4 regions of the Rhizobium leguminosarum genome follow, and region 3 is predicted to be linked to each of the others. Evidence: predicted binding sites of a transcription regulator. Region 3 holds the regulator's gene; each other region holds the start of a gene.
The links. The regulator LexA, encoded in region 3, represses DNA repair genes until DNA is damaged. The targets are predictions, from matches to a motif close to TGTTCNNNNTGTGTTCNG.

Region 1 (5,019 bases), 2.3 Mb from region 3:
CTAAAATTTTCAGCGAAAAGGTGATCAGAGATCGATGATCGTGCCGCGACCGTCGTTCCACACCCGCATCTCGCGCTGGCCGTTGTTTGCCTTGGCGCGGACCGGAGCGGGCTTCATCTTCATCGAAAGCGCGCGTCCGACCATGAGCACGGTCAGGATGCCGCCGACGGCAAGCGTCACCGAAAAGGTGAGAAGCAGCATGGCCACGAAAACGGTGGCGCCGGCAAGCATGAGGAAGATGGAGCGAATGTTCTGCATGATTAGAGACCTTTCTTCGGAAAGGAATGTGGTCCTTCTCCTTCCTCTCTGCAAGGCAAGCATGGCTTTTTGTTGTTCTGCTAGATGTCTGGGGGCGGGCTGCTTGCTTCGGCTTTCAAAGCTTGGCACTAATTCGCCATGAGCCGAAACCCTACGACCCGCTCCATCCGCCTGCGCCGTTCGGTGCTGAGCGTGCCTGCCATCAATCCCCGCGCCCTCGAAAAAACCCATGCGGTCGATTGCGATGCGGTGATCTTCGATCTTGAGGATTCCGTGGCGCCGGAAAAGAAGGCGGAAGCGCGGGAAAATCTGAGGAATTTCTTTTCGGCTCGGCCGCTTCAAGGCAAGGAGCGGATCATCCGCATCAACAGTCTGTCCACCGATTTCGGTCTGGCGGACATGGAGCTGGTGACGGCGCTTGGTCCCGATGCCGTGCTGCTGCCGAAGGTCGACGAACCGCAGGATATCATGGCGCTCAGTGACCTTCTCTCCGAGGCCGATGCACCGGAAGATCTGCGCATCTGGGCAATGATCGAGACACCGCGCGGCATCCTGAACACGGCGGCCATTGCCGAAGCTGGGCGCACGCCGGGCTCACGGCTCGATTGTCTCGTCGTCGGGCTGAACGACCTGCGCAAGGAAACCGGCGTGCTGCCGCAGCCGGGGCGGGCCTATCTCGTGCCGTGGCTGATGCAGGTCGTCCTTGCGGTCAGCGCCTATGGGCTCGATGCGATCGACAGCGTCTTCAACGATTTCAGGGACGAACAGGGTTTCGATGTCGAATGTCTGCAGGGCCGGGCCATGGGCTTTGCCGGCAAGATGCTGATCCATCCGGCGCAGATCGAGCCCGCCAACCGGCATTTCGGCCCGGATCCGGCAGCGATTGCGGAAGCGGAGGCGATCATATCAGCCTTTGCCGACCCCGCCTCCGATGGGCTGAACGTCATCAATGCAGGCGGGCGGATGGTCGAGCGGCTGCATCTTGTCCAGGCGGAAAGTCTGGTCCATAAAGCGCGCCTGATAGCAGCCCGCCAGGCTGCAGCACGAAAGACGATGTGATGAAACTCTACCGCTTCCTGACCGGTCCCGACGATGCTTCCTTCTGCCATAAGGTCACCGCCGCCCTCAACAAGGGCTGGTCGCTGGAGGGCTCGCCGACCTATGCCTTCAATGCCGCAACCGGTGCGATGCAGTGCGGCCAGGCCGTCGTCAAGCATGTCGAAGGCAAGGACTACGATCCCGAGATGAAACTCTCCGAGCAGTGAGGTTTCAGCGCATAACCCCGAAAATCGTAATCGATTTTCGGAAAGGATTATGCGTGATTGAAAGTGATAGAACGTCCTTAGCGCGTCCTTGGACGCGCGGCGCTCTATCGCTCGGCGGCTTCCTCGGCGCTTGCCTCGATCCGCTCCATGTCATCGTCGCTCAGCCCGAAATGGTGGCCGATCTCGTGGATCAGGACGTGGGTGATGATATCGCCGAGCGTCTCGTCGTTCTCAGCCCAGTAGTCGAGAATGGGACGGCGGTAGAGGCGGATGCGGTTCGGCATCTCGCCGGTTTCCACCGTGAAACGTTCGGAAATGCCCCTGCCCTCGAAAAGGCCGAGCAGATCGAAAGGGGTTTCCAGCGCCATGTCCTCGAAAACGTCGTCATCGGGGAAATCCTCGATCTCGATCGTGAGGTTGGTCGTCAGCTGGCGGAATTCATCCGGCAGATGGCTGTAGGCCTCCATGGCCAGCGACTCGAAGGCGCTGATCGTCGGCGCATGGCGGTCCCGCCAATCATCGCTCTGGTCTATGCGGGCCATGAATATTCCTTCCTTTGGGGGCCCATATAGAACCTTTATCGCCGATTTTCGAGTGCGGAATCAAAGGCAGGAATATTTTCATAGAAAATGGCCGTTGACTCTTCATTAGCTCTCTGGAATCTATAAGAACATAACAGGAACAAGACGGATTGGAGAACGCCATGGCGCAGCACGCCCTGGCGCGCGAGCGGCTTTTTGCGCTCCGCGAAACCATCGCCAGGCTGGAGGGAAGGCCCGCGCCGGCGCTTGCCGCAGCGGAACGGGAAGCCTTGGCGGAAGGACATAAGGCCCGCCAGGAGCGCACGCTGCCGCCCCTGCCGTTTGGGGTGGAGGTTCTCGACGGGGCGCTGGAAGGCGGCCTGCCGCTCGATGCGATCACCGAATTCCGTTCCGCTCTGTCTCGCGATGCCGGTGCTGCAAGCGGGCTGGCGATGGCTGTTGCCGCGCGGCTGCAAAAACAGGAAGCGGATGCCGGCCGCCTTCTGCCGTTGCTCTGGATCGGCGATGCCGTCGGCACGCTGGAGGCCGGTCGTCCCTATGCCCCCGGGCTTCGGGATTTCGGCCTAAGCCCGGAGCGGTTTCTCCATGCCGCGCCGCGCAAGCTGGACGAGGCGCTCTGGCTGGCGGAGGCCGCGGTGGAAAGCGCTGCCTTCTCGGCCGTCATCTTCGAAGTACGGGGCAATCCCGCCCATTTCGGCCTGACCGAAAGCCGCAGGCTTAGTCTCAGGGCGCATGCTGCCCGCCGTCCGCTCTTTCTTGTCCGTCAGGCCGGGGCGGAGGAGGCAAGCAGTGCGTCCTTGCGTCTGCATGTCGAACCGGCCCCGTCCGCTCTGCGGCCGTTGCCGGATGGATCGAAACTTTCCGGCAGCATCGGCAATCCGATTTTTCGTCTGACGCTGGAGAAGAGCCGCAATCCGGCCGCTCTGTCCTTTCTTCTGGAGTGGAATCCCCATGAACGCGAATTTTTCCCTGTCGCCGAACCAAACCTCGTTCGTCCTCCAGGCGAACAGTCAGCGCATTCTGGCGCTCAGCTTCCCGCATCTGCCAACGGACCGCATCGCCCGCAGGCGATGGGGGCTCTCCTGGCGTTCGAAAGGGCGTCCTGAGACGCCGCCTATCGTCTGTTCCGGCAAGCTCAACAATGCCATGCGGCTGACGGCACTGGACGAGTTGGCCGAGAGGCTGGGGTTGAAGAAGGAGCTGGGCGTTGCCGAAGCGCGCGCCATGTACCCGCTGCTCGAGGTCGCGGAAGAGGATCCGGCAGCCGACCGCCGGTTGCTGGAGGCAATTGCCGACTGGTGCGACCGTTATACGCCGCTGGTGGCGTTCGACGGCAAGGACGGGCTGTTTCTCGACATTAGCGGCTGCGCCCATCTCTTCGGCGGTGAAAAGGCGCTTCTTAGGGATGTGCTGTCGCGGCTTTTCCATATGGGGTTCGATGCCCGCGGCGCGGTCTCATCGTCGCCCGGCCTTTCCTGGGCCGCGTCCCGCTTCGGGCAAGGCGGCGTGATCGAGGACGAAGAGACGGAACATGTGCTGATGTCCTTGCCGGTCGCAGCCTTGCGGCTGGAAGGACAAACCGTCGATGCCCTGAAGAAGCTCGGTCTGAAATATGTCGGCGACGTTATCGATGCACCGCGAGCGCCGCTGACCCGCCGGTTCGGCCCGGAACTGCTTCTGCGTCTCGACCAGGCGCTGGGACGTGAAGAGGAGCCGGTCTCGCCCCGGCGTCCTGTTGCCAGCCTTTCGGCCGAAAGCCGGCTGATCGAGCCCATCGGGACGGAAGAGCAGATCCTTGCCGTCACCAGGCAGGTCGCCTTATCGCTGCAGCCGTCGCTGGAGGTGCGGGGGGCTGGCGGGCGGGTGTTCGAACTGGTCCTGTTCCGCGTCGATGGCAGGGTCTTTCGTATCTCCGTCGGCGCTTCGCAGCCGCTTCGCGAACCAAAGTTCATCGCCGGGCTTTTTTCCGAGAGATTGCAGGCGGTCTATGACGATCTCGATGCCGGCTATGGCTTCGAGATCCTGCGGTTGAATGTGTTGCGGCACGATCCCTTCAACGAGACGCAGGGTGATTTCGAGGGCGACCGGCAGGGAGAGATCTCGCTTTCGGCCTTCGTCGACCGGGTCTCGGCCCGGCTTGGTGCGGATTGCCTGCAAAGCTTTCAGCTCCGCGAGAGCCATGTGCCGGAACGCGCCGTCATCACGGTTCCTGTGATGGAGAGCCTTCCCAGGCGGAAGGCAGCGCAGGACATCCAGCTTCCTTTCCGCGAAGAGCGCCCGCTACGGCTCTTTGCAACGCCGGAGCCCGTCGAGACCATACTTGCCGAAGTGCCCGATGGTCCGCCGCAGATCTTCCGCTGGCGGCGGATGCAGCATCAGGTGGCAAGAAGCGAAGGGCCGGAACGGATTGCCATGGAGTGGTGGATCGATGGGGATGACGCCGAGGCGCGTGACTATTTCCGCATCGAGGATGAGACCGGACATCGCTTCTGGATCTATCGGCGGGGCTTTTATGGTCAGGAGCTTGACCCTCGCTGGTTCATGCATGGCGTGTTCGCATGACAACCACGCGCGCATTCTTTGAGATCGGCACAAGGACGAATTTCTCGTTTCTTGAAGGCGCCTCTGGCCCGGAAGAGATGGTCGTACAGGCCGCTTATCTGAAGCTTGGCGGCCTCGGCATAGCGGACCGGAATTCGGTTGCTGGCGTGGTGCGGGCGCATGCGCAGGCGGAGCAACTTGAGGAGAGATACAAGAACAGGGATGAGATTCTGGCCGAAGCGAAGAAGGAAGGAAAAATGGAGGTCATCCTCGATCCTATCCGGGTTCAACCAGGCGCCCGTCTCGTCTTTTCCGACGGAACGCCTGATATCCTTGCCTATCCGCAAAACCGGCGAGGCTGGGCAAACCTCTGCCGCCTTCTGAGCGCCGGCAATCTGAAGGAGGAAGCGGTC
Region 2 (5,019 bases), 1.1 Mb from region 3:
GAAGTAGTAGACGGCGAGCAGGGATCCATCGCCGCGTTTTACGAGTCTCGGATAACCGAGATCAGCCGTGCCACCGTCGCTCCGGATGATCTTTTCGGCGCCCCATGTCCGGCCGTCATCGAAACTCATGCGCATCCTGATCCCAAAAGGCGGATCACGGTGGCCGTAGACGAGCAGCAGCATGCCTTCGATCCGCCCGAGCGCCGGCGGGTTGCCATTACTGCCCGTGTTGTCGACGATGCAGCCTTCCGGCGTCCAGGTCCTCCCTTGGTCATGGGAGGTGAAGGCCTCTATCCACCCCTTGCCACCGCCTCTGCCCATGCAGCGCGTCAGCGTCAGGATGGCGCCACCGGAAAGTGCCGTCGATGCCGGCATGATCGAATAGCCCCCAGGTTCCGGACCGACAAAGCCTTGCAGGACGAAGCTGCGCCCGCCATCCACGGTGCGCGCGCAGAACACTCTTCCTTCCGCGCCGTCCTCTTTGGACGTGCCGAGCATGAAGAGCGCATCGTCCCTGCCGAGAGGAACGATATCGGTGCGCGCCGAGATCGGAAGATGCAAACCGGCGAAACGAAACGGACCCTGCCATGTCAGGCACCGGTCCCGGCTGACATAGAACCAGCTGACAGCATCGCCCTGCACATCGGTTCTGGCGCACATGACGATCGTCTCGAGATCGAGGAAGTCTATGGGATCGTCAATCGAGCAAAGGTCTTCGCGGACCGACAGACGGGGGCGGACCTTGAGGTCGGCGTTCAAATGCTCGTCGGCCGAAAGCGAGCGCCCGCCCGGCACGCGGCCGCAGAACGGCTCGCCCATCCATGTCAGCCCGCCGTCCAGGCTGCGTGCCTGCCAGGGTAGGAATGGGTAATCACGGTCCAATTCGTGCAACTCCCCTTTCGTTCCGAGTTTGCCGCGCGCGAAGACGACGGCCATTTCGTCACCCCACGACCAGAGACCATAATTTGCCGGCCAGCCCGCGAATTCGCCGCGTCTGCGGTAGATTTCAAGATTGCGGAACTGCGTGTCCATGGAGGCTTCCAGACGGTCAGAGCGTTTCGACAGGAAGTGCCCGCACAAGCAATTCTTCCTGCCCGAGCAGCTGTTCGAGTTTGCGCCGGTATTGGCGCCACCAGGCCCGATCGAGACTGTTCACCATCACTTCGATCACGATGACCGTATCTTCTTCAGTGCCCTCGCCACTCGACCAAAACCCCTTTGCCGGTGAATTGAGGTATGAAGTCGCCCCGCCATGGCGCTCCGTCATCTCGCGCTGAATCATCGCGATAATGTCTTCGATGTCGATCGCCGCTTGCGGCGCTGCCGGAATAAACAACTGTATCAAATGCATGTGGAATTCTCCTCGTCCCGAAAACTTCGGGGGGCCGACGAGGTTCCGGCCCAGCTCGAAATCGGTTGCGATGGGAACACTGGTCGCCGAAATCGCGGATATCCGGTTGGATGAAAACCAATGCGGCGACGGATGGTCGTCGCCGTCGTTCAAGGATGCGCACCGGGCCCCTGCGGCAGCCGATGCTGGCGGTCTAAAAAGCCAACCGCATCTGCGGTTCCGCGGCCGGTAGTCGCCCTTCCAGCGAAGAGAGGGCGACGCCGAGCAGCCGTATGCCCTTTCGCGGCGGAAAGATCGGCGCGAGCAGCAGGTTGACCAGATCCTCGAGGTCGGCGATTGCCGGCAGGGGTGCCAGAACCGTCTTGCTGCGCGTGATCTGGCTGAAGTCGGCATATTTCACCTTGAGCGTCACTGTCTTGGCGGCGATCCCGTTGGCCTCGCAGTAACCCCACACCTTTTCGATCAGCGGCTGGAGCCCTTCGCGAGCAGGTTCAAAGGCGTGGAGGTCCTGTGAGAAGGTATCTTCCGCACCGACGGATTTGCGCACCCGGTCGGGCTTGACCTGGCGCTCGTCGATGCCGCGGGCGATGCCGTAAAAATAGGGGGCCGACTTGCCGAAATGCTCGACGAGGAACTCGAGTGTCTTCTCCTTGAGATCGGCGCCGGTGTCGATCCCGAGTTGATGCATCTTCTCAGTGGTCGCCGGTCCGACACCATGGAATTTCCGGACTGGAAGCTGCTCGACGAAGGCCGGCCCGTTCTTCGGCGTGATGACAGCCTGGCCGTTCGGCTTGTTGAGGTCGCTCGCCATCTTGGCAAGGAACTTGTTGTAGGAAATCCCGGCCGACGCGTTGAGGCCGGTGACTTGCTTGATCTTGGCGCGGATCTCCAGAGCGACCTCGGTGGCGATCGTCATGCCTTTCAGATTTTGCGTCACATCGAGATAGGCCTCGTCGAGCGACAGCGGCTCGATCAGCGGAGTGTATTCGGCAAAGATCTCACGGATCTGCTGCGACACCGCCTTATAGACGGCGAAGCGCGGCGGCACGAAGATCAGGTCAGGACATTTGCGCTTGGCAGTTACCGACGGCATTGCCGAGTGAACACCGAATTTACGGGCCTCATAGCTCGCCGCCGCCACCACACCACGGGCGGCCGAGCCGCCGACGGCAATCGGTTTGCCGCGCAAATCCGAATTATCGCGCTGCTCGACCGACGCATAAAAAGCATCCATGTCGACATGGACGATCTTCCGGACGGGGGGTGAGCTTATCTCGTTCATGGCGGTTTCAGCGATCGCGATGGGATCGGCATCTGAAATTGCGCGCCGAAACAAAAACAGAACATAGCAGTCTTGGGACGCGATATCAACAATTCCAATGTGGGCCTGGACCTGCCGTCGAACTACCAGCCGCCCAAGGCGTTCTCATCCTGTGGACATCAATATCAGGAGGCAGCCAATGGCGGACGACAGCACGATCACCATCCGAGCCACGTTCGAAACACGCGAAGCCGCTGATCTCGCGGTCGAACATCTGGTTCAGCAGCATGGGGTTTCGAGGCCCGACATCTTTATCCAGTCGGCAAGCGACCGGAACAGTGCGGGTTCGGCGCCATCAGGCGGGGATGTCTCTCATGACGATGGCGCCCGTCGCGATGCGCCACTCGAAGGCGAGATCGAGGTCTCGGTGGATATCGCATCCAGCCAGGTCGCCGCCGTCCAGCGCAGTCTCCGAGCTGCCGGCGCAGTGCGTGTATCGAGCCGCTGAGCATGGCCTATAGCCTCTCGAAATCTGCGCCCAAGTGCAATTTCAAGAGGACCAGCGGACGGAGCAACTCGGAAGGAGTTAGGCCGTCCTACAGGCAGCTAACCTGACCGGCGGCCGCATAGGCTGAATAATTGCACACCAGCAATCCCGCCGTCAGGATCGTTCCATGGCAGGCTGCCCAGAAGCTCGCATGTCGACATATCGACGGACGAAAAATCGCCGCCAGCACCACGAGGAAGCTAGAGATCGCGATTGCCCAGAGCAGCATGTTCAGCGGCGGGAAATAGATTGGAATGATCTGCCAGCAGCTGGCAAACTTATAGGCGCCAGCCGTCCGGTAGGCCTGCAAAGCGAGTGCTGCCCATAGCAAGACGTGGAGCAAGATCAGCGCCCATCTCCAGTCCGCCTTCACCGCATCGCTACCAAACGTCATTGGAATCCCTCTGGATGTTTCGAAGCTCGACAACGCAGCAGGGCGAAGATCGGTCAACCTTGCTGAAGCATGGGCGGCATGGGTGTAGATTGCCGGAATAGCCACGGCGGTGCTTGGATACCCCCTCTGCCCTGCCGGGCATCTCCCCCACAAGGGGGAGATCAGCAGGAGGCGAACACCTCGTCCCTCTCTATCGGTATACTGATGCAAGGGGTCGTTGTTTGGGGAAGCCCTTGAGCCTGTCCAGCCGATAGATGGGTAACAGATTGAACCGGATAGATGGGTTACAGTTCTCCCCCTTGTAAACCAGTGTCCGCCCCTGCGCCGGCTGGTCGGGGTTGCAGGGCGCTGGGGCGGACAAGCCGCTTGGTCTTCCTGTCGATGATGCCGAGCGGATGGGCATGGAAGCGTAGCGTCCAGATGCCCGCTTCATTCTCCTCGATCGCCACGACCTCGCCGGCCAGCGCTGCTGCGACATAGACGAGGTCGCCGTTCCATTTGATCTCGCCATTGGAGCGCACCCGGCGCACCGCCGCCTCGGCCGGATAGTCCGGTTCAGGCAGGCGGTCGGGCAGGCGCCGCAGTGACGGTCGGTAATGATCAGCAGGCACGTCCATAGCGAGCGCCTCGTGTGGACGCTCGGCGTTGTAATTCTGGCGAAATGCGTCAAAGACCGCCTGCTGCGCGGCATGGTCGACCTCCGGCGCCATGGCCAGCGGCAGCATCGTCAGATGGAAGCGTTCGTGGCGGCCGTTCTGCTGCGGTTTGCCCGGCTGGATGCGCTCCAGGCCGATGCCGAGCTTGATGAACCGCACAGCAAGCGTCGTCAGCCCGGTGACGCCAATCGCCGCGAAGGGCGAACCGTTGTCGCTGCGAAAGCGCTCCGGCAGTCCGTGCTCGGCAAACAGCCGCTCGAACACCGGCCAGGCCTCTGCCTCGGCCGGCGTCGCGCAGGCTTGCAGCGCCAGCAGAAAGCGGCTCGCCGTATCCATCACCGTCAGTGGCTCGCAGCGCCGCCCATCGCGGGTCCGGAACCAGCCCTTGTAATCGGCGCTCCACACCGCATTGGGCCCGTTGGCCGGTGCGAACGGGCCGCAACCAGCCGCCCGCCAGCGATGCCGCCGGCGCCCGACCAGCCCGTGGCGCTTCAGGATCTCGCCTATCGTCGAGGCCGCCGGCCAGCAAAGCTGCGGCGCCGACCGCTTCAGCCGCGCCAGCACCTTCTTCGGCCCCCACTGCGGATTCGCCTCCTTCTCCGCCACGATCCGCGCCACCAGCTCCGCCGCCGTTGCCCGCCCGTGCTCAAGCGGCGCCCGCGGCAGGTCGATAAGCCCCGCAGGCCCGAGCGCCCGATACCGCTCCAACCATTTGTAGCCCGTCTTGCGCGATATCCCGTAGGCAGCACACAGCGCCGTCATCGTCTCCTCGCCCGCAAGACATTCCCCAACAAAGCGCAGCCGCTCGTC
Region 3 (5,019 bases):
GCACGTTCGGATTGCCGCTGGCGTTGAGCTTCTTCAGAACGTTCTTCATATCCCAGGGAGCGAGGAACTGGCCCTTCTTGACATTGACGACGCGGCCGGTCTTGGCGGCGGCGATGAGAAGGTCGGTCTGGCGGCAGAGGAAGGCCGGGATCTGCAGGACGTCGACGATCTTTGCCACCTCTGCGCATTGCTCGGCGGTATGAACGTCGGTCAGGACGGGAAAGCCGAATTCCTTCTTGAGGTCGGCAAAGACCTCCATGCCCTTTTCGATCCCGATACCGCGTTCGGCCGACAGCGAGGTTCGGTTCGCCTTGTCGAAGGAGCTCTTGTAGACGAGGCCGATGCCGAGCTTTGCGCAAAGCTCCTTCAGCGTCCCGGCCACCATGAAGGCGTGGCCGCGGCTCTCCATCTGGCAGGGACCGGCAATCAGCGACAGACGGCCGGTATTGGAAAAGGTGACCTGGCCTTGGCCTTCGCCGATCCTGACTTCGGAATTCGTATCAGTGCTCATCGTGTTTCCTCGAAGGCGAAGAGCGTGCCCTGCCCGGGCGCGGGCTTCACCAGAATGCGATTGTTCTTGCGCGTGTATGTCACCCCGTTAGCAGCCAAATGCGCTTCTGTCACGGCAAGATCGGCGACAGCAAAGAGGATTGCCCGGCCGCGCAGGCCGCGATCTGCGCATGAGCCGGCGATGTCGAAATAGGCCTCCAGCCCTTCCGGCGTCATCAGGCTGATTTTCGCATTCGACGCCGCGATATCGACGCCGAAACCGGTTTTCTCGACTGCCGATTGCGCCACCGCAAGGCTGACGAAGGCAGCGAAGGCGGCCGGCTCCGGCGTGCAAAGCGCGATCTCGACTATGCCGGTGACGCCATTGACATGCGCCTCCAGCGCGGCGCGGTCGGCCGGCAGCGGATTGACGCGCTCGACGGTGAAAAGCAGGAGATCAGGCGCGCGCAGGTCGCCGGCAAAAGCCAGCTTGAAGCCGGCAATCGTCTCAGAACCGTCCGGCATCGTCATCGGCCGGGTGAACTGCAGCATCTCGCCGGCGCTCGATCCGTTGCCGACGAAATCCTGATGATCGATGCCGGCATCCTTGCTGCCGAAAGCCAGCCCCGAAAGCCCCTCCGCGCCGCAGCGGAAACGGAAGGCCTGGTTGCGGGCCGTGAAGACATTGCCTTGGCGCGCCGACGCCTCGCTCTCCTTGACGCTCGCAATCCCGAGCGGCTCCAGATAGGTCTTGTCGGCAAAAAAGACGCAGGCATTCTCCGTTCCGAAGGGATGGCGCGCATCGGCGGCAACGGTGAAGCCGAGCTTGCCGAGCCTCTCGCGCGCCAGATCGATGTTGACGACCGGCAGCACGACATGATCCAGCGGGTGCGGTTTGGCGGAATGCGCGTTCATGATCTCCCTCCTGGAAAGATCAAGAGATGTGCAGCGCCACCCTCAATACAAGACTTGTGTCCCAATCCGGCGAATGAAAATAAAAATCTCAACGAGTTGGCACCAAGTTTTACGGAAATTTAGCTACTTGCGGAACACATATGGAACATATAGTGTCTGTTCTGGATTTGTTTCAATCACGAGGTCACAACGTCGATGCTCACGCGCAAACAACAGGAGCTTCTCCTTTTCATTCATGAGCGCATGAAGGAATCCGGCGTTCCGCCATCTTTCGACGAAATGAAGGATGCCCTGGACCTCGCCTCCAAGTCCGGGATTCATCGCTTGATTACAGCGCTTGAGGAGCGAGGCTTCATTCGCCGCCTACCGAATCGCGCCCGCGCGCTCGAGGTCATCAAGCTTCCGGAGGCCTACAGCCCGAGCATTCAGCCCCGGCGCGGCTTTTCGCCGAGCGTCATCGAGGGCAGCCTCGGCAAGCCGCAGCCGGTCGCCACTCCTGCTCCCGCAAAACCCGTCGCCGACAACGGCAACTCGGTCTCCGTGCCGGTCATGGGCCGAATCGCTGCCGGTGTGCCGATCTCGGCGATCCAGAACAATACCCACGACATCGTCGTTCCGGCCGACATGCTCGGCTCCGGTGAACATTATGCGCTCGAGGTCAAGGGCGATTCGATGATCGACGCCGGCATCTTCGACGGCGACACCGTGATCATCCGCAACGGCAGTACCGCAAGTCCGGGCGACATCGTCGTTGCTCTCGTCGACGACGAAGAAGCGACACTCAAGCGCTTCCGCCGCAAGGGCGCCTCGATCGCGCTGGAAGCGGCCAACCCGGCTTACGAGACCCGGATTTTCGGGCCGGACCGTGTCAAGGTTCAGGGTAAACTCGTCGGTCTCATTCGCCGCTATCACTGACATTGGCCAGGCCGGATTCGGTAAAACTGTTGCTGCGCCAGTCATAGGCACGATGGCGCATCCATGGCCGCGACAATGCATCGAATGCGGTTGCGACCTCCAGGCCGGTGTCCGTGAAGCGCAACTCGATGGAACCGGTCCTGCGCAGCGTCTCACCGGTGAAGAGCGTCGCACCTGAGCGGCAATTGTTGAAGCGAAGGCGGACCGACGTCACGACGATATCGGCAGCGTCGCATGCCGGGCCGAGATAGGCAGCGTTGTCGATGACGGTTACCACCTGACCATTGCCGAGCCTTGATATGCACCAGGCCTTCTTGACGCAGGAAAAGCGGTTTGCGTCACCGCCCGCTGCGGCCGTCCGCATCGCGGTCCTTGCTTCGTTCTGCTGATCGCGGGAAAGCCTGACGCGGCGGTCTTCTCCCTCAGGCGGGATAGCAGGACCATCCAGCATCTTCGGCGGATCATGCCTCGGCAGGACCAGCGCTCTCTGCCACTGGTCGAAGATGAAGTCCGACGGTCTTTCACGGTTGGACGCCATTGCCGCCGCCTCGACGACCGCGACGAGACTGCCATCCTCCGAAATCACCAGATCCGGCGGCCGGGGAACCGGCAGAAGCAGCAGGATGAGTGTTGCGACCGCGATGATCGATGTGCCGACATGGCGCAACCGGGTGCGGAGCAGCGTCAGCAGCAGAAAGCCTGCCACGGCGACGGCGAAATACCAGGCGGGCAAGCGGCCGACGTCGATATTGCCACCCCAGCCGGACACCGTCTTTGCGACCGCGATCACCAAATCAAGGCCGAATCCGACGACCTTCCAGGCCCAAACATCCAGACCGAAAGGCATGAGCAGCATCGCCAGCAGACCTGCCGGCATGATGATGAAGGAGATGATCGGCATCGTCGCGAGGTTTGCCGGCAGGCCGTAGGCGGTCAGGCGATGAAAATGCTCGATCGAAAACAGCGCGGTTGAAAAACCGCCGATCAGCGAGGTCAGGAAGACGCCGCCGAAGAAACCGGCAACTGTAACGACCGGCCGGATGATCGGCAGCTTCAGAAAGGCGTTTTCGCGGACGCGCCGGTCCTTCCACAGCTGATAGCCCGAGACCAGCGCCAATGTCGCGGCAAAGGACATTTGGAAGCTCGGTCCCAAGACCTCGGACGGCGAAATGGCAATGATGACGAGAGCGGAGAGCGCGACATTGCGCAGGCTGATCGACGGCCGGTCGAAGAAGACCGCAATCAACATGATGGCCATCATGATGAAGGCGCGTTCGGCAGAGACCGCAAAGCCGGAGATCAGGAAATAGGCGGTGACGGCGATGAGCGCGCCGGCGGCAGCGATCTTCTTCGTCGGGTAGGCCTCAGCGATGCCGGGAAAGAGGCTGAGCAGCATCCGGAAGCCGACGAAGAAGATGCCGGCCGACAGCGCCATGTTGAGACCGGAGATGGCGATGATATGAGCCAGACCGGATTGGCGCAGCGCCTCCGTCGTCGCATCCGAAATGGCGCGCCGCTCATCCGTCACCAGAGCAGCGGCAAAAGCACCGGTGTCGCCGGGCAGGATCGACCTTATGCGGTCGCCAATCCCGCTGCGCAGCCGGTAGAGCCCTTCGAGCAGCGCTTCCGCTGTCGATCTTGCAGCCTGGGGACCTGCCTGCGCATCGACTTTCGTCGGTTTACCGTAGAAGAAGCCATTCGCGCCGATGCCGTCGAAATAGGCACTGAAGGAGAAGTCGTTGAGCTCGGGAAGCGCTGGGCCTGCGGGCGGCGTCAGCCGCGCCCTGCCGGTTATGATATCGCCGATCTCGAAGGCCGCGTCGGCGCCGCGGGCGATCACGGTGATACGTTCCGGCGGCCGCTTCACCTCTGGCGTCTCGGTGCCGGTGACGGCAAGAATGTAGCGCCACCGCCCGCGACCGTCGCCTTCGCGCCGCTCGACGCGGCCGGTCACCGTCGTCGTCACGGCGGAATCGAGGATCATGGTCGAAGCCCGCCGGCTCTCGAACTGCGCCGTCACCATGCCGCAGGCCATGAGCGCAAGCGCCAGCAGCGTTGCCCGCACCGCCGCCCGGCTGCGGCTGGCGATGAGAACCGCCACGGTCAGCGCCAACAGGCAGAGCAGCGATGCAACGAGAGGAAAATCCGATGCCGCGAGAAACCAGACGGCGGACCCGGCGCCGAGGAAGACCGGCGAGAACAGCAGCAGGCGGCCGTGGTCCGCCTCCTCGCCCAGCATGCGCATGCCGGCACGCAGCAATTGCGAAGCTGCGGCCGGCAGCCGGTGGCGCAATGGTGTCGCCGACTGCGTCCGTGTCGGTCGCGTTACCACGACAGGTGGTGAAAAATTGGAAGTGTCGGCAGCGCCTTCGCCTGCTTCCGGCCGCAATTCGACTGTCGTCAACTCCTGCATGAACCGCCCAAGCCCGGCTGCGAAGGCGGCCAGAATGCAACCTCCAATCAAATCCGGCAAGCATAATCGATTGAAATATGAGGGAAAATCGCGAGCGTCAAAAGACCAGTCGAATCATCGGCTTCCGATATGCATGCGGCTCATCGCTGCAGTGCCTAAAAGATGATACCGCAATGCACAAAATGCCGTCACGGTAACTTGGCATTAGCCTCGCGATCATATAGCTATCGGTGAGGACGCTTAACCCCTATGGCGCTTTTATGGCGCCACCGCCATTTCGGAGGATC
Region 4 (5,019 bases), 1.9 Mb from region 3:
AAGATTGCGTGTCAGTGGCGGCGCATCGCTGAGGAGCAGGCATTTGTCGGTCGCGCAGGACAAGTTGGAGACGACCTGGGTTCGCGGGTCATCGCCGCGCGGCTGGCGCGGGACGTAATGAGAATGGGGTTCCTGCTCGAGCGACGTTACGCCCCCTATTCAAAATGGCTCGGCAGTGGCTTTGCCAGGCTTCCCATCGCAGAGCCCCTCTCGCCTCACCTGCAGCGGGCCTTACATTCGAGTGAATGGGCGGAACGAGAGGACGCGCTCGCTTCGGCTTACCAGGAACTCGCGCGCAGGCAAAATGCGATTGGCGTCGCCTCTTTCGAGCCAATCGTGGGTCCATATCATGACCGGCCATTTACGACCATCAACGCTGACGATGCGGTAGAGGCCGCGCATTCAGCGATAGCCGATGCGTGGATCAAACAGCTGCCGATTGTCGGCTCTTTGGATCAGATCAGCGACCTCACGCCCCTGCTTGAGGACGCCAAGCTCTCTCAAAGGATGATGAGCCAGTTGGACAGCTGACCTCTCCGTCATTCGGAAAGCGTGTCATTCAGTCCTGCTGAACTCATTGGCGCCAACTTCTCTTTCGTCATGCTCGGGCTTGTCCCGAGCATCTGCAACCGATTGATATCCGGCAGATGTCAGGCACAATGCCGAGTAAAGGACGAGCTTGCCAACAAACTGTCGAGCGCTTCGCGCCTCTCACGCCGCGGCCGTCAGTCTCTCCCCAGCCATGCGATAGGAGATCGCTTCGGCGAGATGGATGCGGCCGACCGTGGGCTTGCCGTCGAGATCGGCAAGCGTGCGGGCGACCTTCAGTACGCGGTGGTAACCGCGGGCGGAGAATTTCATCTTTTCGGCGGCGTCGCGCAGCAGCTGCAGGCCGCTGGCATCGGGCTCGGCCAGTTTCTCGATCATCGCGGTGGAGCAGCGGGCATTGGTGCCGATGCCCTTTGCGCCTGTGCTTTCGAAGCGCTCCTGCTGGATCTCGCGGGCGCGGGCGACACGGCGGGCGACGTCGGCGCTGGTTTCAGCGGCCATCGGCCGGATGAGATCGGCGGCGGAGACGGCCGGAACGTCGATGCGGATATCGATGCGATCCATCAGCGGGCCGGAGATGCGGGCCTGGTAATCACTCATGCAGCGCGGGCCGCGGGCGCAAGTATGGCCCGGCTCGCCGGCCATGCCGCAGCGGCAAGGGTTCATCGCCGCGATCAGCTGGAATTTGGCCGGATAGGAGACGCGGTGATTGGCGCGGGCGATGACACATTCGCCGCCTTCGAGCGGCTGGCGCAGCGCATCGAGCGCCTGCGGCGTGAATTCGGGAAATTCGTCGAGAAAGAGCACGCCGTGATGGGCAAGCGAGGCTTCGCCCGGACGGGCGCGCAGGCCGCCGCCGACGAGGGCTGCCATGGTGGCGGAATGATGCGGGGTGCGGAAGGGCCGGCGATCGGAAAGCTTGCCGCCGGAGAGCTGGCCGGCGATCGAATGAACCATCGACACCTCCAGCAGTTCGGCGGCCGAAAGCGGCGGCAGGATCGACGGCAGCCTTGCCGCCAGCATCGACTTGCCGGAGCCGGGAGGACCGACCATCAGCAGATTATGGCCGCCGGCGGCCGCCACTTCGAGCGCGCGCTTGGCGCTTTCCTGGCCCTTGATCTCGGCAAGGTCCGGCAGGTTTGCGGCATTGGCGCGGATCGACGCTTCCGGCCGGGACAGGACCTGCGTGCCGCGGAAATGATTGGCAAGGGCAATCAGGCTGCGGGGTGCGAGGATATCGACCTCGGCGCCTGCCCAGGCGGCTTCGGCGCCGCTTTCGGCCGGGCAGATCAGCCCCTTGCCGAGCGCATTGGCGCCGATCGCAGCCGGCAGCGCGCCTGATATGGCGGCGATCGTTCCGTCGAGGTTGAGCTCGCCAACGACGACAAAGTCCGACAGCGCATCGGCGGGAATGGCGCCGAGGGCAGCCATCAGGGCAAGGGCGATCGGCAGATCGAAATGCGAGCCCTCTTTCGGCAGGTCAGCAGGCGCCAGATTGACCGTCACGCGCTTTGCCGGCAGCGCCAGGCCGGAGGCGTGGAGGGCTGCCTGCACGCGCTCGCGGCTTTCGGCCACCGCCTTGTCGGGCAGGCCGACGATCTGCATGCCGACCTTGCCGGGCGCGACCATGACCTGGACCTCGACCGGCACACCTTCGATGCCCTGAAATGCAACCGTACTGACACGCGCGACCATATGCCCATCCCTTGTCCCGCAAACTCTTATACCGCCCCCGGCCGTTCAGGGCCAGCGGTTGCAATCTGGCATGGAAGCCCGAATAAAACAAGAACAATCAAAGAACATAGTCAGACATCCGCTGTGACCTTGGTTGTGCTCGGTCGCGGGACCAAAACGGTCATGGGTGGCAGGCTCAGCCGCGCTTGCGCTCGATCGCGTCCCAAAGCAGGCTCGCGATATCGGCGCCGCCGAATTTTTTGACCTCGCGGATGCCGGTGGGCGAGGTGACGTTGATCTCGGTCATATAATCGCCGATCACATCGATGCCGACGAGCAGGAAGCCGCGTTCCCTCAGTGCGGGACCGATGCGGGCGCAGATTTCCTGTTCGCGCGGCGTCAGTTCGGTCGCCTCGGCGCGGCCGCCGACATGCATGTTGGAGCGGCTGTCGTGTTCGGCCGGCACGCGGTTGATGGCGCCGGCGAATTCGCCGTCAACGAGAATGATACGTTTGTCGCCCTTGCGCACGTCGGGCAGATATTGCTGGGCGATGAAGGGCTCGCGGAAAAGCTGGCCGAACATTTCCAGCAGCGATGAGAGGTTGCGGTCGTCGCGGGTCGAATGGAAGACGCCGGCGCCGCCATTGCCGTAGAGCGGCTTCAGGATGATATCGCCCATCTCGTCGCGGAAGCGGCGGATCTCGGCGGCATCCTTGGTGATCAGCGTCTTCGGCATCAGGTCGGAGAATTCGGTGACGAAGATCTTCTCCGGCGAGTTGCGCACCCAGGCCGGATCGTTGACGACGAGCGTCTTCGGGTGGATGCGCTCGAGCAGATGCGTCGAGGTGATATAGGCCATGTCGAAAGGCGGGTCCTGGCGCAGCAGGACGACATCCATGGTCGCGAGATCGACGCGCTCGGGCGCGCCAAGCTCAAAGTGATCGCCCTTGACGTCGCGCAGCACCATCGGCTCGACGCTGGCATAGAGCTTGCCGTCACGAAAGCTCAGGCGGTCGGGGGTATAATGGAAGAGCTTGTAGCCGCGCGCCTGCGCTTCCAGGCTCATGGCGAAGGTAGAATCACCTGCGATATTGATGCCTGCGACATGGTCCATCTGGACCGCTACATTGGTGATCTTGGCCATTTCCATCCCTCGCTGAATGCCGGACAGATGTAGGTCGGCCAGATATCAAACGCAACGGGCAATCAAGGGCTTCCGGTCGCAGTTTTCAGGCAGCGATGCCCTGGTTGCCGTTGTTGCGCAGCATGTTGCGGAGGCGGTAGGCGATCGCCAAGGGCTTCGGAAAGGGCTTGCGCAGGAAGGCGACCTTGCGGACGTAAGTGTCGACCCGCCAGCTTGCCCAGGTTCCACCGGCGAAAAAGGCGACGTCGCCGGCGCAGAGCGTTCGTTCGGTGCCGTCCTCGGCGGTGATATGGACCTCGCCTTCGAGGATCATCACCGTCTCGTCCCAGCCGAAATACCAGCGGAATTCGCCCGCCGTGCAATCCCAGATCGCCGTCAGCGAGGCCTCGTCATGGCCGCGCGAATGTTCGGCTGTGCGGGCCTGCGGATTGCCGCTGACGATCCAGTCCGGATTGATCGGCGTGGATTTCAGCGGCAGCAGATCGCTCGCATGCGCGACGAAGGATTTTCCGGCCGGCTTCACCACCGCATACGGCACCGAGCGCGCGGCCATGGCGACCGCACTTGCAAGCATCAGCTTCCAGGCCATGAAACAACCCCCAATTGCTACCCTACCGAGTCGATAGCAGAGAGTCGTAAGGACCTGGTTCAAGCGGGGACTAAAAGTTTAACGATCCGGAAATCCGATGGGGCGAAAGGAGGTCAGAAGGCATCAATAAAATGCCGCGGCAGCCGGCCGGGCATGATCGCGACGATATCATAACGCTGGGAAAGGCGGGCCTGATCCCTCTGGCGGGCAAGCCAGAGATCGCTTGCCGCCCGTATGCGCTTCTGCGCGGCGATAGAGACGGCGTCGACCGCGGCGGCCGCGCCATGGCGGGCCTTGACCTCGACGAAGACGGCGAGATCGCCCTTGCGGGCGATGATATCGATCTCGCCGAGCCGGGTGCGGTGGCGCAGCGCCAGGATGCGGTAGCCCTTCAGCATCAGGAAGGCGGCCGCGACATATTCCGACATGCGGCCTCGGCGCAGCGCCTTCCTTCTGATCGCGGTGAGATCGCTATCGCCCATCGGCGTTCTTGAGCTCCAGCAGCCGCTGATAGAGCACCTTGCGCGGCAGGCCGGTGAGGCGGGCCGCCTCGGTCGCAGCACCTGCCGTCGGCATCGACTTCGAGAGGTCGGCCAGCATGGCTTCGACATCGGCCTCATCGGTCTCGACCGGCTCCGGCGGACCGATCACGAGGACGATCTCGCCCTTGACGTTTTCCACCTGCTGATAATGGGCGGCAAGCTCGGCCAGCGAGCCGCGGCGGAACTCCTCATAGGTCTTGGTCAGCTCGCGGCAGACGGAGGCGGGCCGAGCGCCGCCCAGCACATCGGCGGCGGCCAGAAGCGTTGCGCCGATGCGATGCGGCGATTCAAAGAAGATCAGCGTCGCCGGGGCTACGGCAAGTTCACCGAGACGGTCGCGACGGGCCTTGTCCTTGGCCGGAAGGAAACCGGCGAAGAGAAACGCATCGTTCGGCAGGCCGGAGCCGACAAGGGCTGCGAGCGGCGCGGAGGCGCCGGGAATGGGAATGACACGGTAACCTGCCGCTATCGCCTGTTGCGCCAGCCGATAGCCGGGATCGGAAACCAGCGGCGTGCCGGCA

Region 1: a site for LexA is predicted at 2,190-2,207, ahead of BA011_RS45150 (ImuA family protein). Genes of this name have one in related genera too.
Region 2: a site for LexA is predicted at 2,680-2,697, ahead of dinB (DNA polymerase IV). Genes of this name have one in related genera too.
Region 4: a site for LexA is predicted at 2,334-2,351, ahead of BA011_RS21455 (YifB family Mg chelatase-like AAA ATPase). Genes of this name have one in related genera too.

What each region holds. Positions count from the first base shown of each region.
Region 1 covers NZ_CP016286.1:3,984,873-3,989,891, reverse strand. Annotated here, with positions in the region: gene BA011_RS19475 (hypothetical protein) at 25-258, opposite strand; gene BA011_RS19470 (HpcH/HpaI aldolase/citrate lyase family protein) at 397-1,317, shown strand; gene BA011_RS19465 (DUF1737 domain-containing protein) at 1,317-1,523, shown strand; gene BA011_RS19460 (metallopeptidase family protein) at 1,628-2,065, opposite strand; gene BA011_RS45150 (ImuA family protein) at 2,227-3,171, shown strand; gene BA011_RS19450 (Y-family DNA polymerase) at 3,212-4,627, shown strand; gene BA011_RS19445 (error-prone DNA polymerase) at 4,624-5,019, shown strand, end outside.
Region 2 covers NZ_CP016286.1:185,208-190,226, reverse strand. Annotated here, with positions in the region: gene BA011_RS00910 (sialidase family protein) at 1-1,032, opposite strand, end outside; gene BA011_RS00905 (hypothetical protein) at 1,049-1,504, opposite strand; gene dinB (DNA polymerase IV) at 1,545-2,633, opposite strand; gene BA011_RS00895 (hypothetical protein) at 2,812-3,120, shown strand; gene BA011_RS00890 (hypothetical protein) at 3,209-3,553, opposite strand; gene BA011_RS00885 (helix-turn-helix domain-containing protein) at 3,838-5,019, opposite strand, start outside.
Region 3 covers NZ_CP016286.1:1,244,140-1,249,158, reverse strand. Annotated here, with positions in the region: gene kdsA (3-deoxy-8-phosphooctulonate synthase) at 1-511, opposite strand, end outside; gene BA011_RS06380 (VOC family protein) at 508-1,404, opposite strand; gene lexA (transcriptional repressor LexA) at 1,600-2,319, shown strand; gene BA011_RS06370 (ComEC/Rec2 family competence protein) at 2,300-4,732, opposite strand.
Region 4 covers NZ_CP016286.1:4,407,327-4,412,345, reverse strand. Annotated here, with positions in the region: gene BA011_RS21460 (DUF4037 domain-containing protein) at 1-531, shown strand, start outside; gene BA011_RS21455 (YifB family Mg chelatase-like AAA ATPase) at 712-2,244, opposite strand; gene gshB (glutathione synthase) at 2,420-3,367, opposite strand; gene BA011_RS21445 (cupin domain-containing protein) at 3,453-3,956, opposite strand; gene BA011_RS21440 (YraN family protein) at 4,070-4,438, opposite strand; gene rsmI (16S rRNA (cytidine(1402)-2'-O)-methyltransferase) at 4,428-5,019, opposite strand, start outside.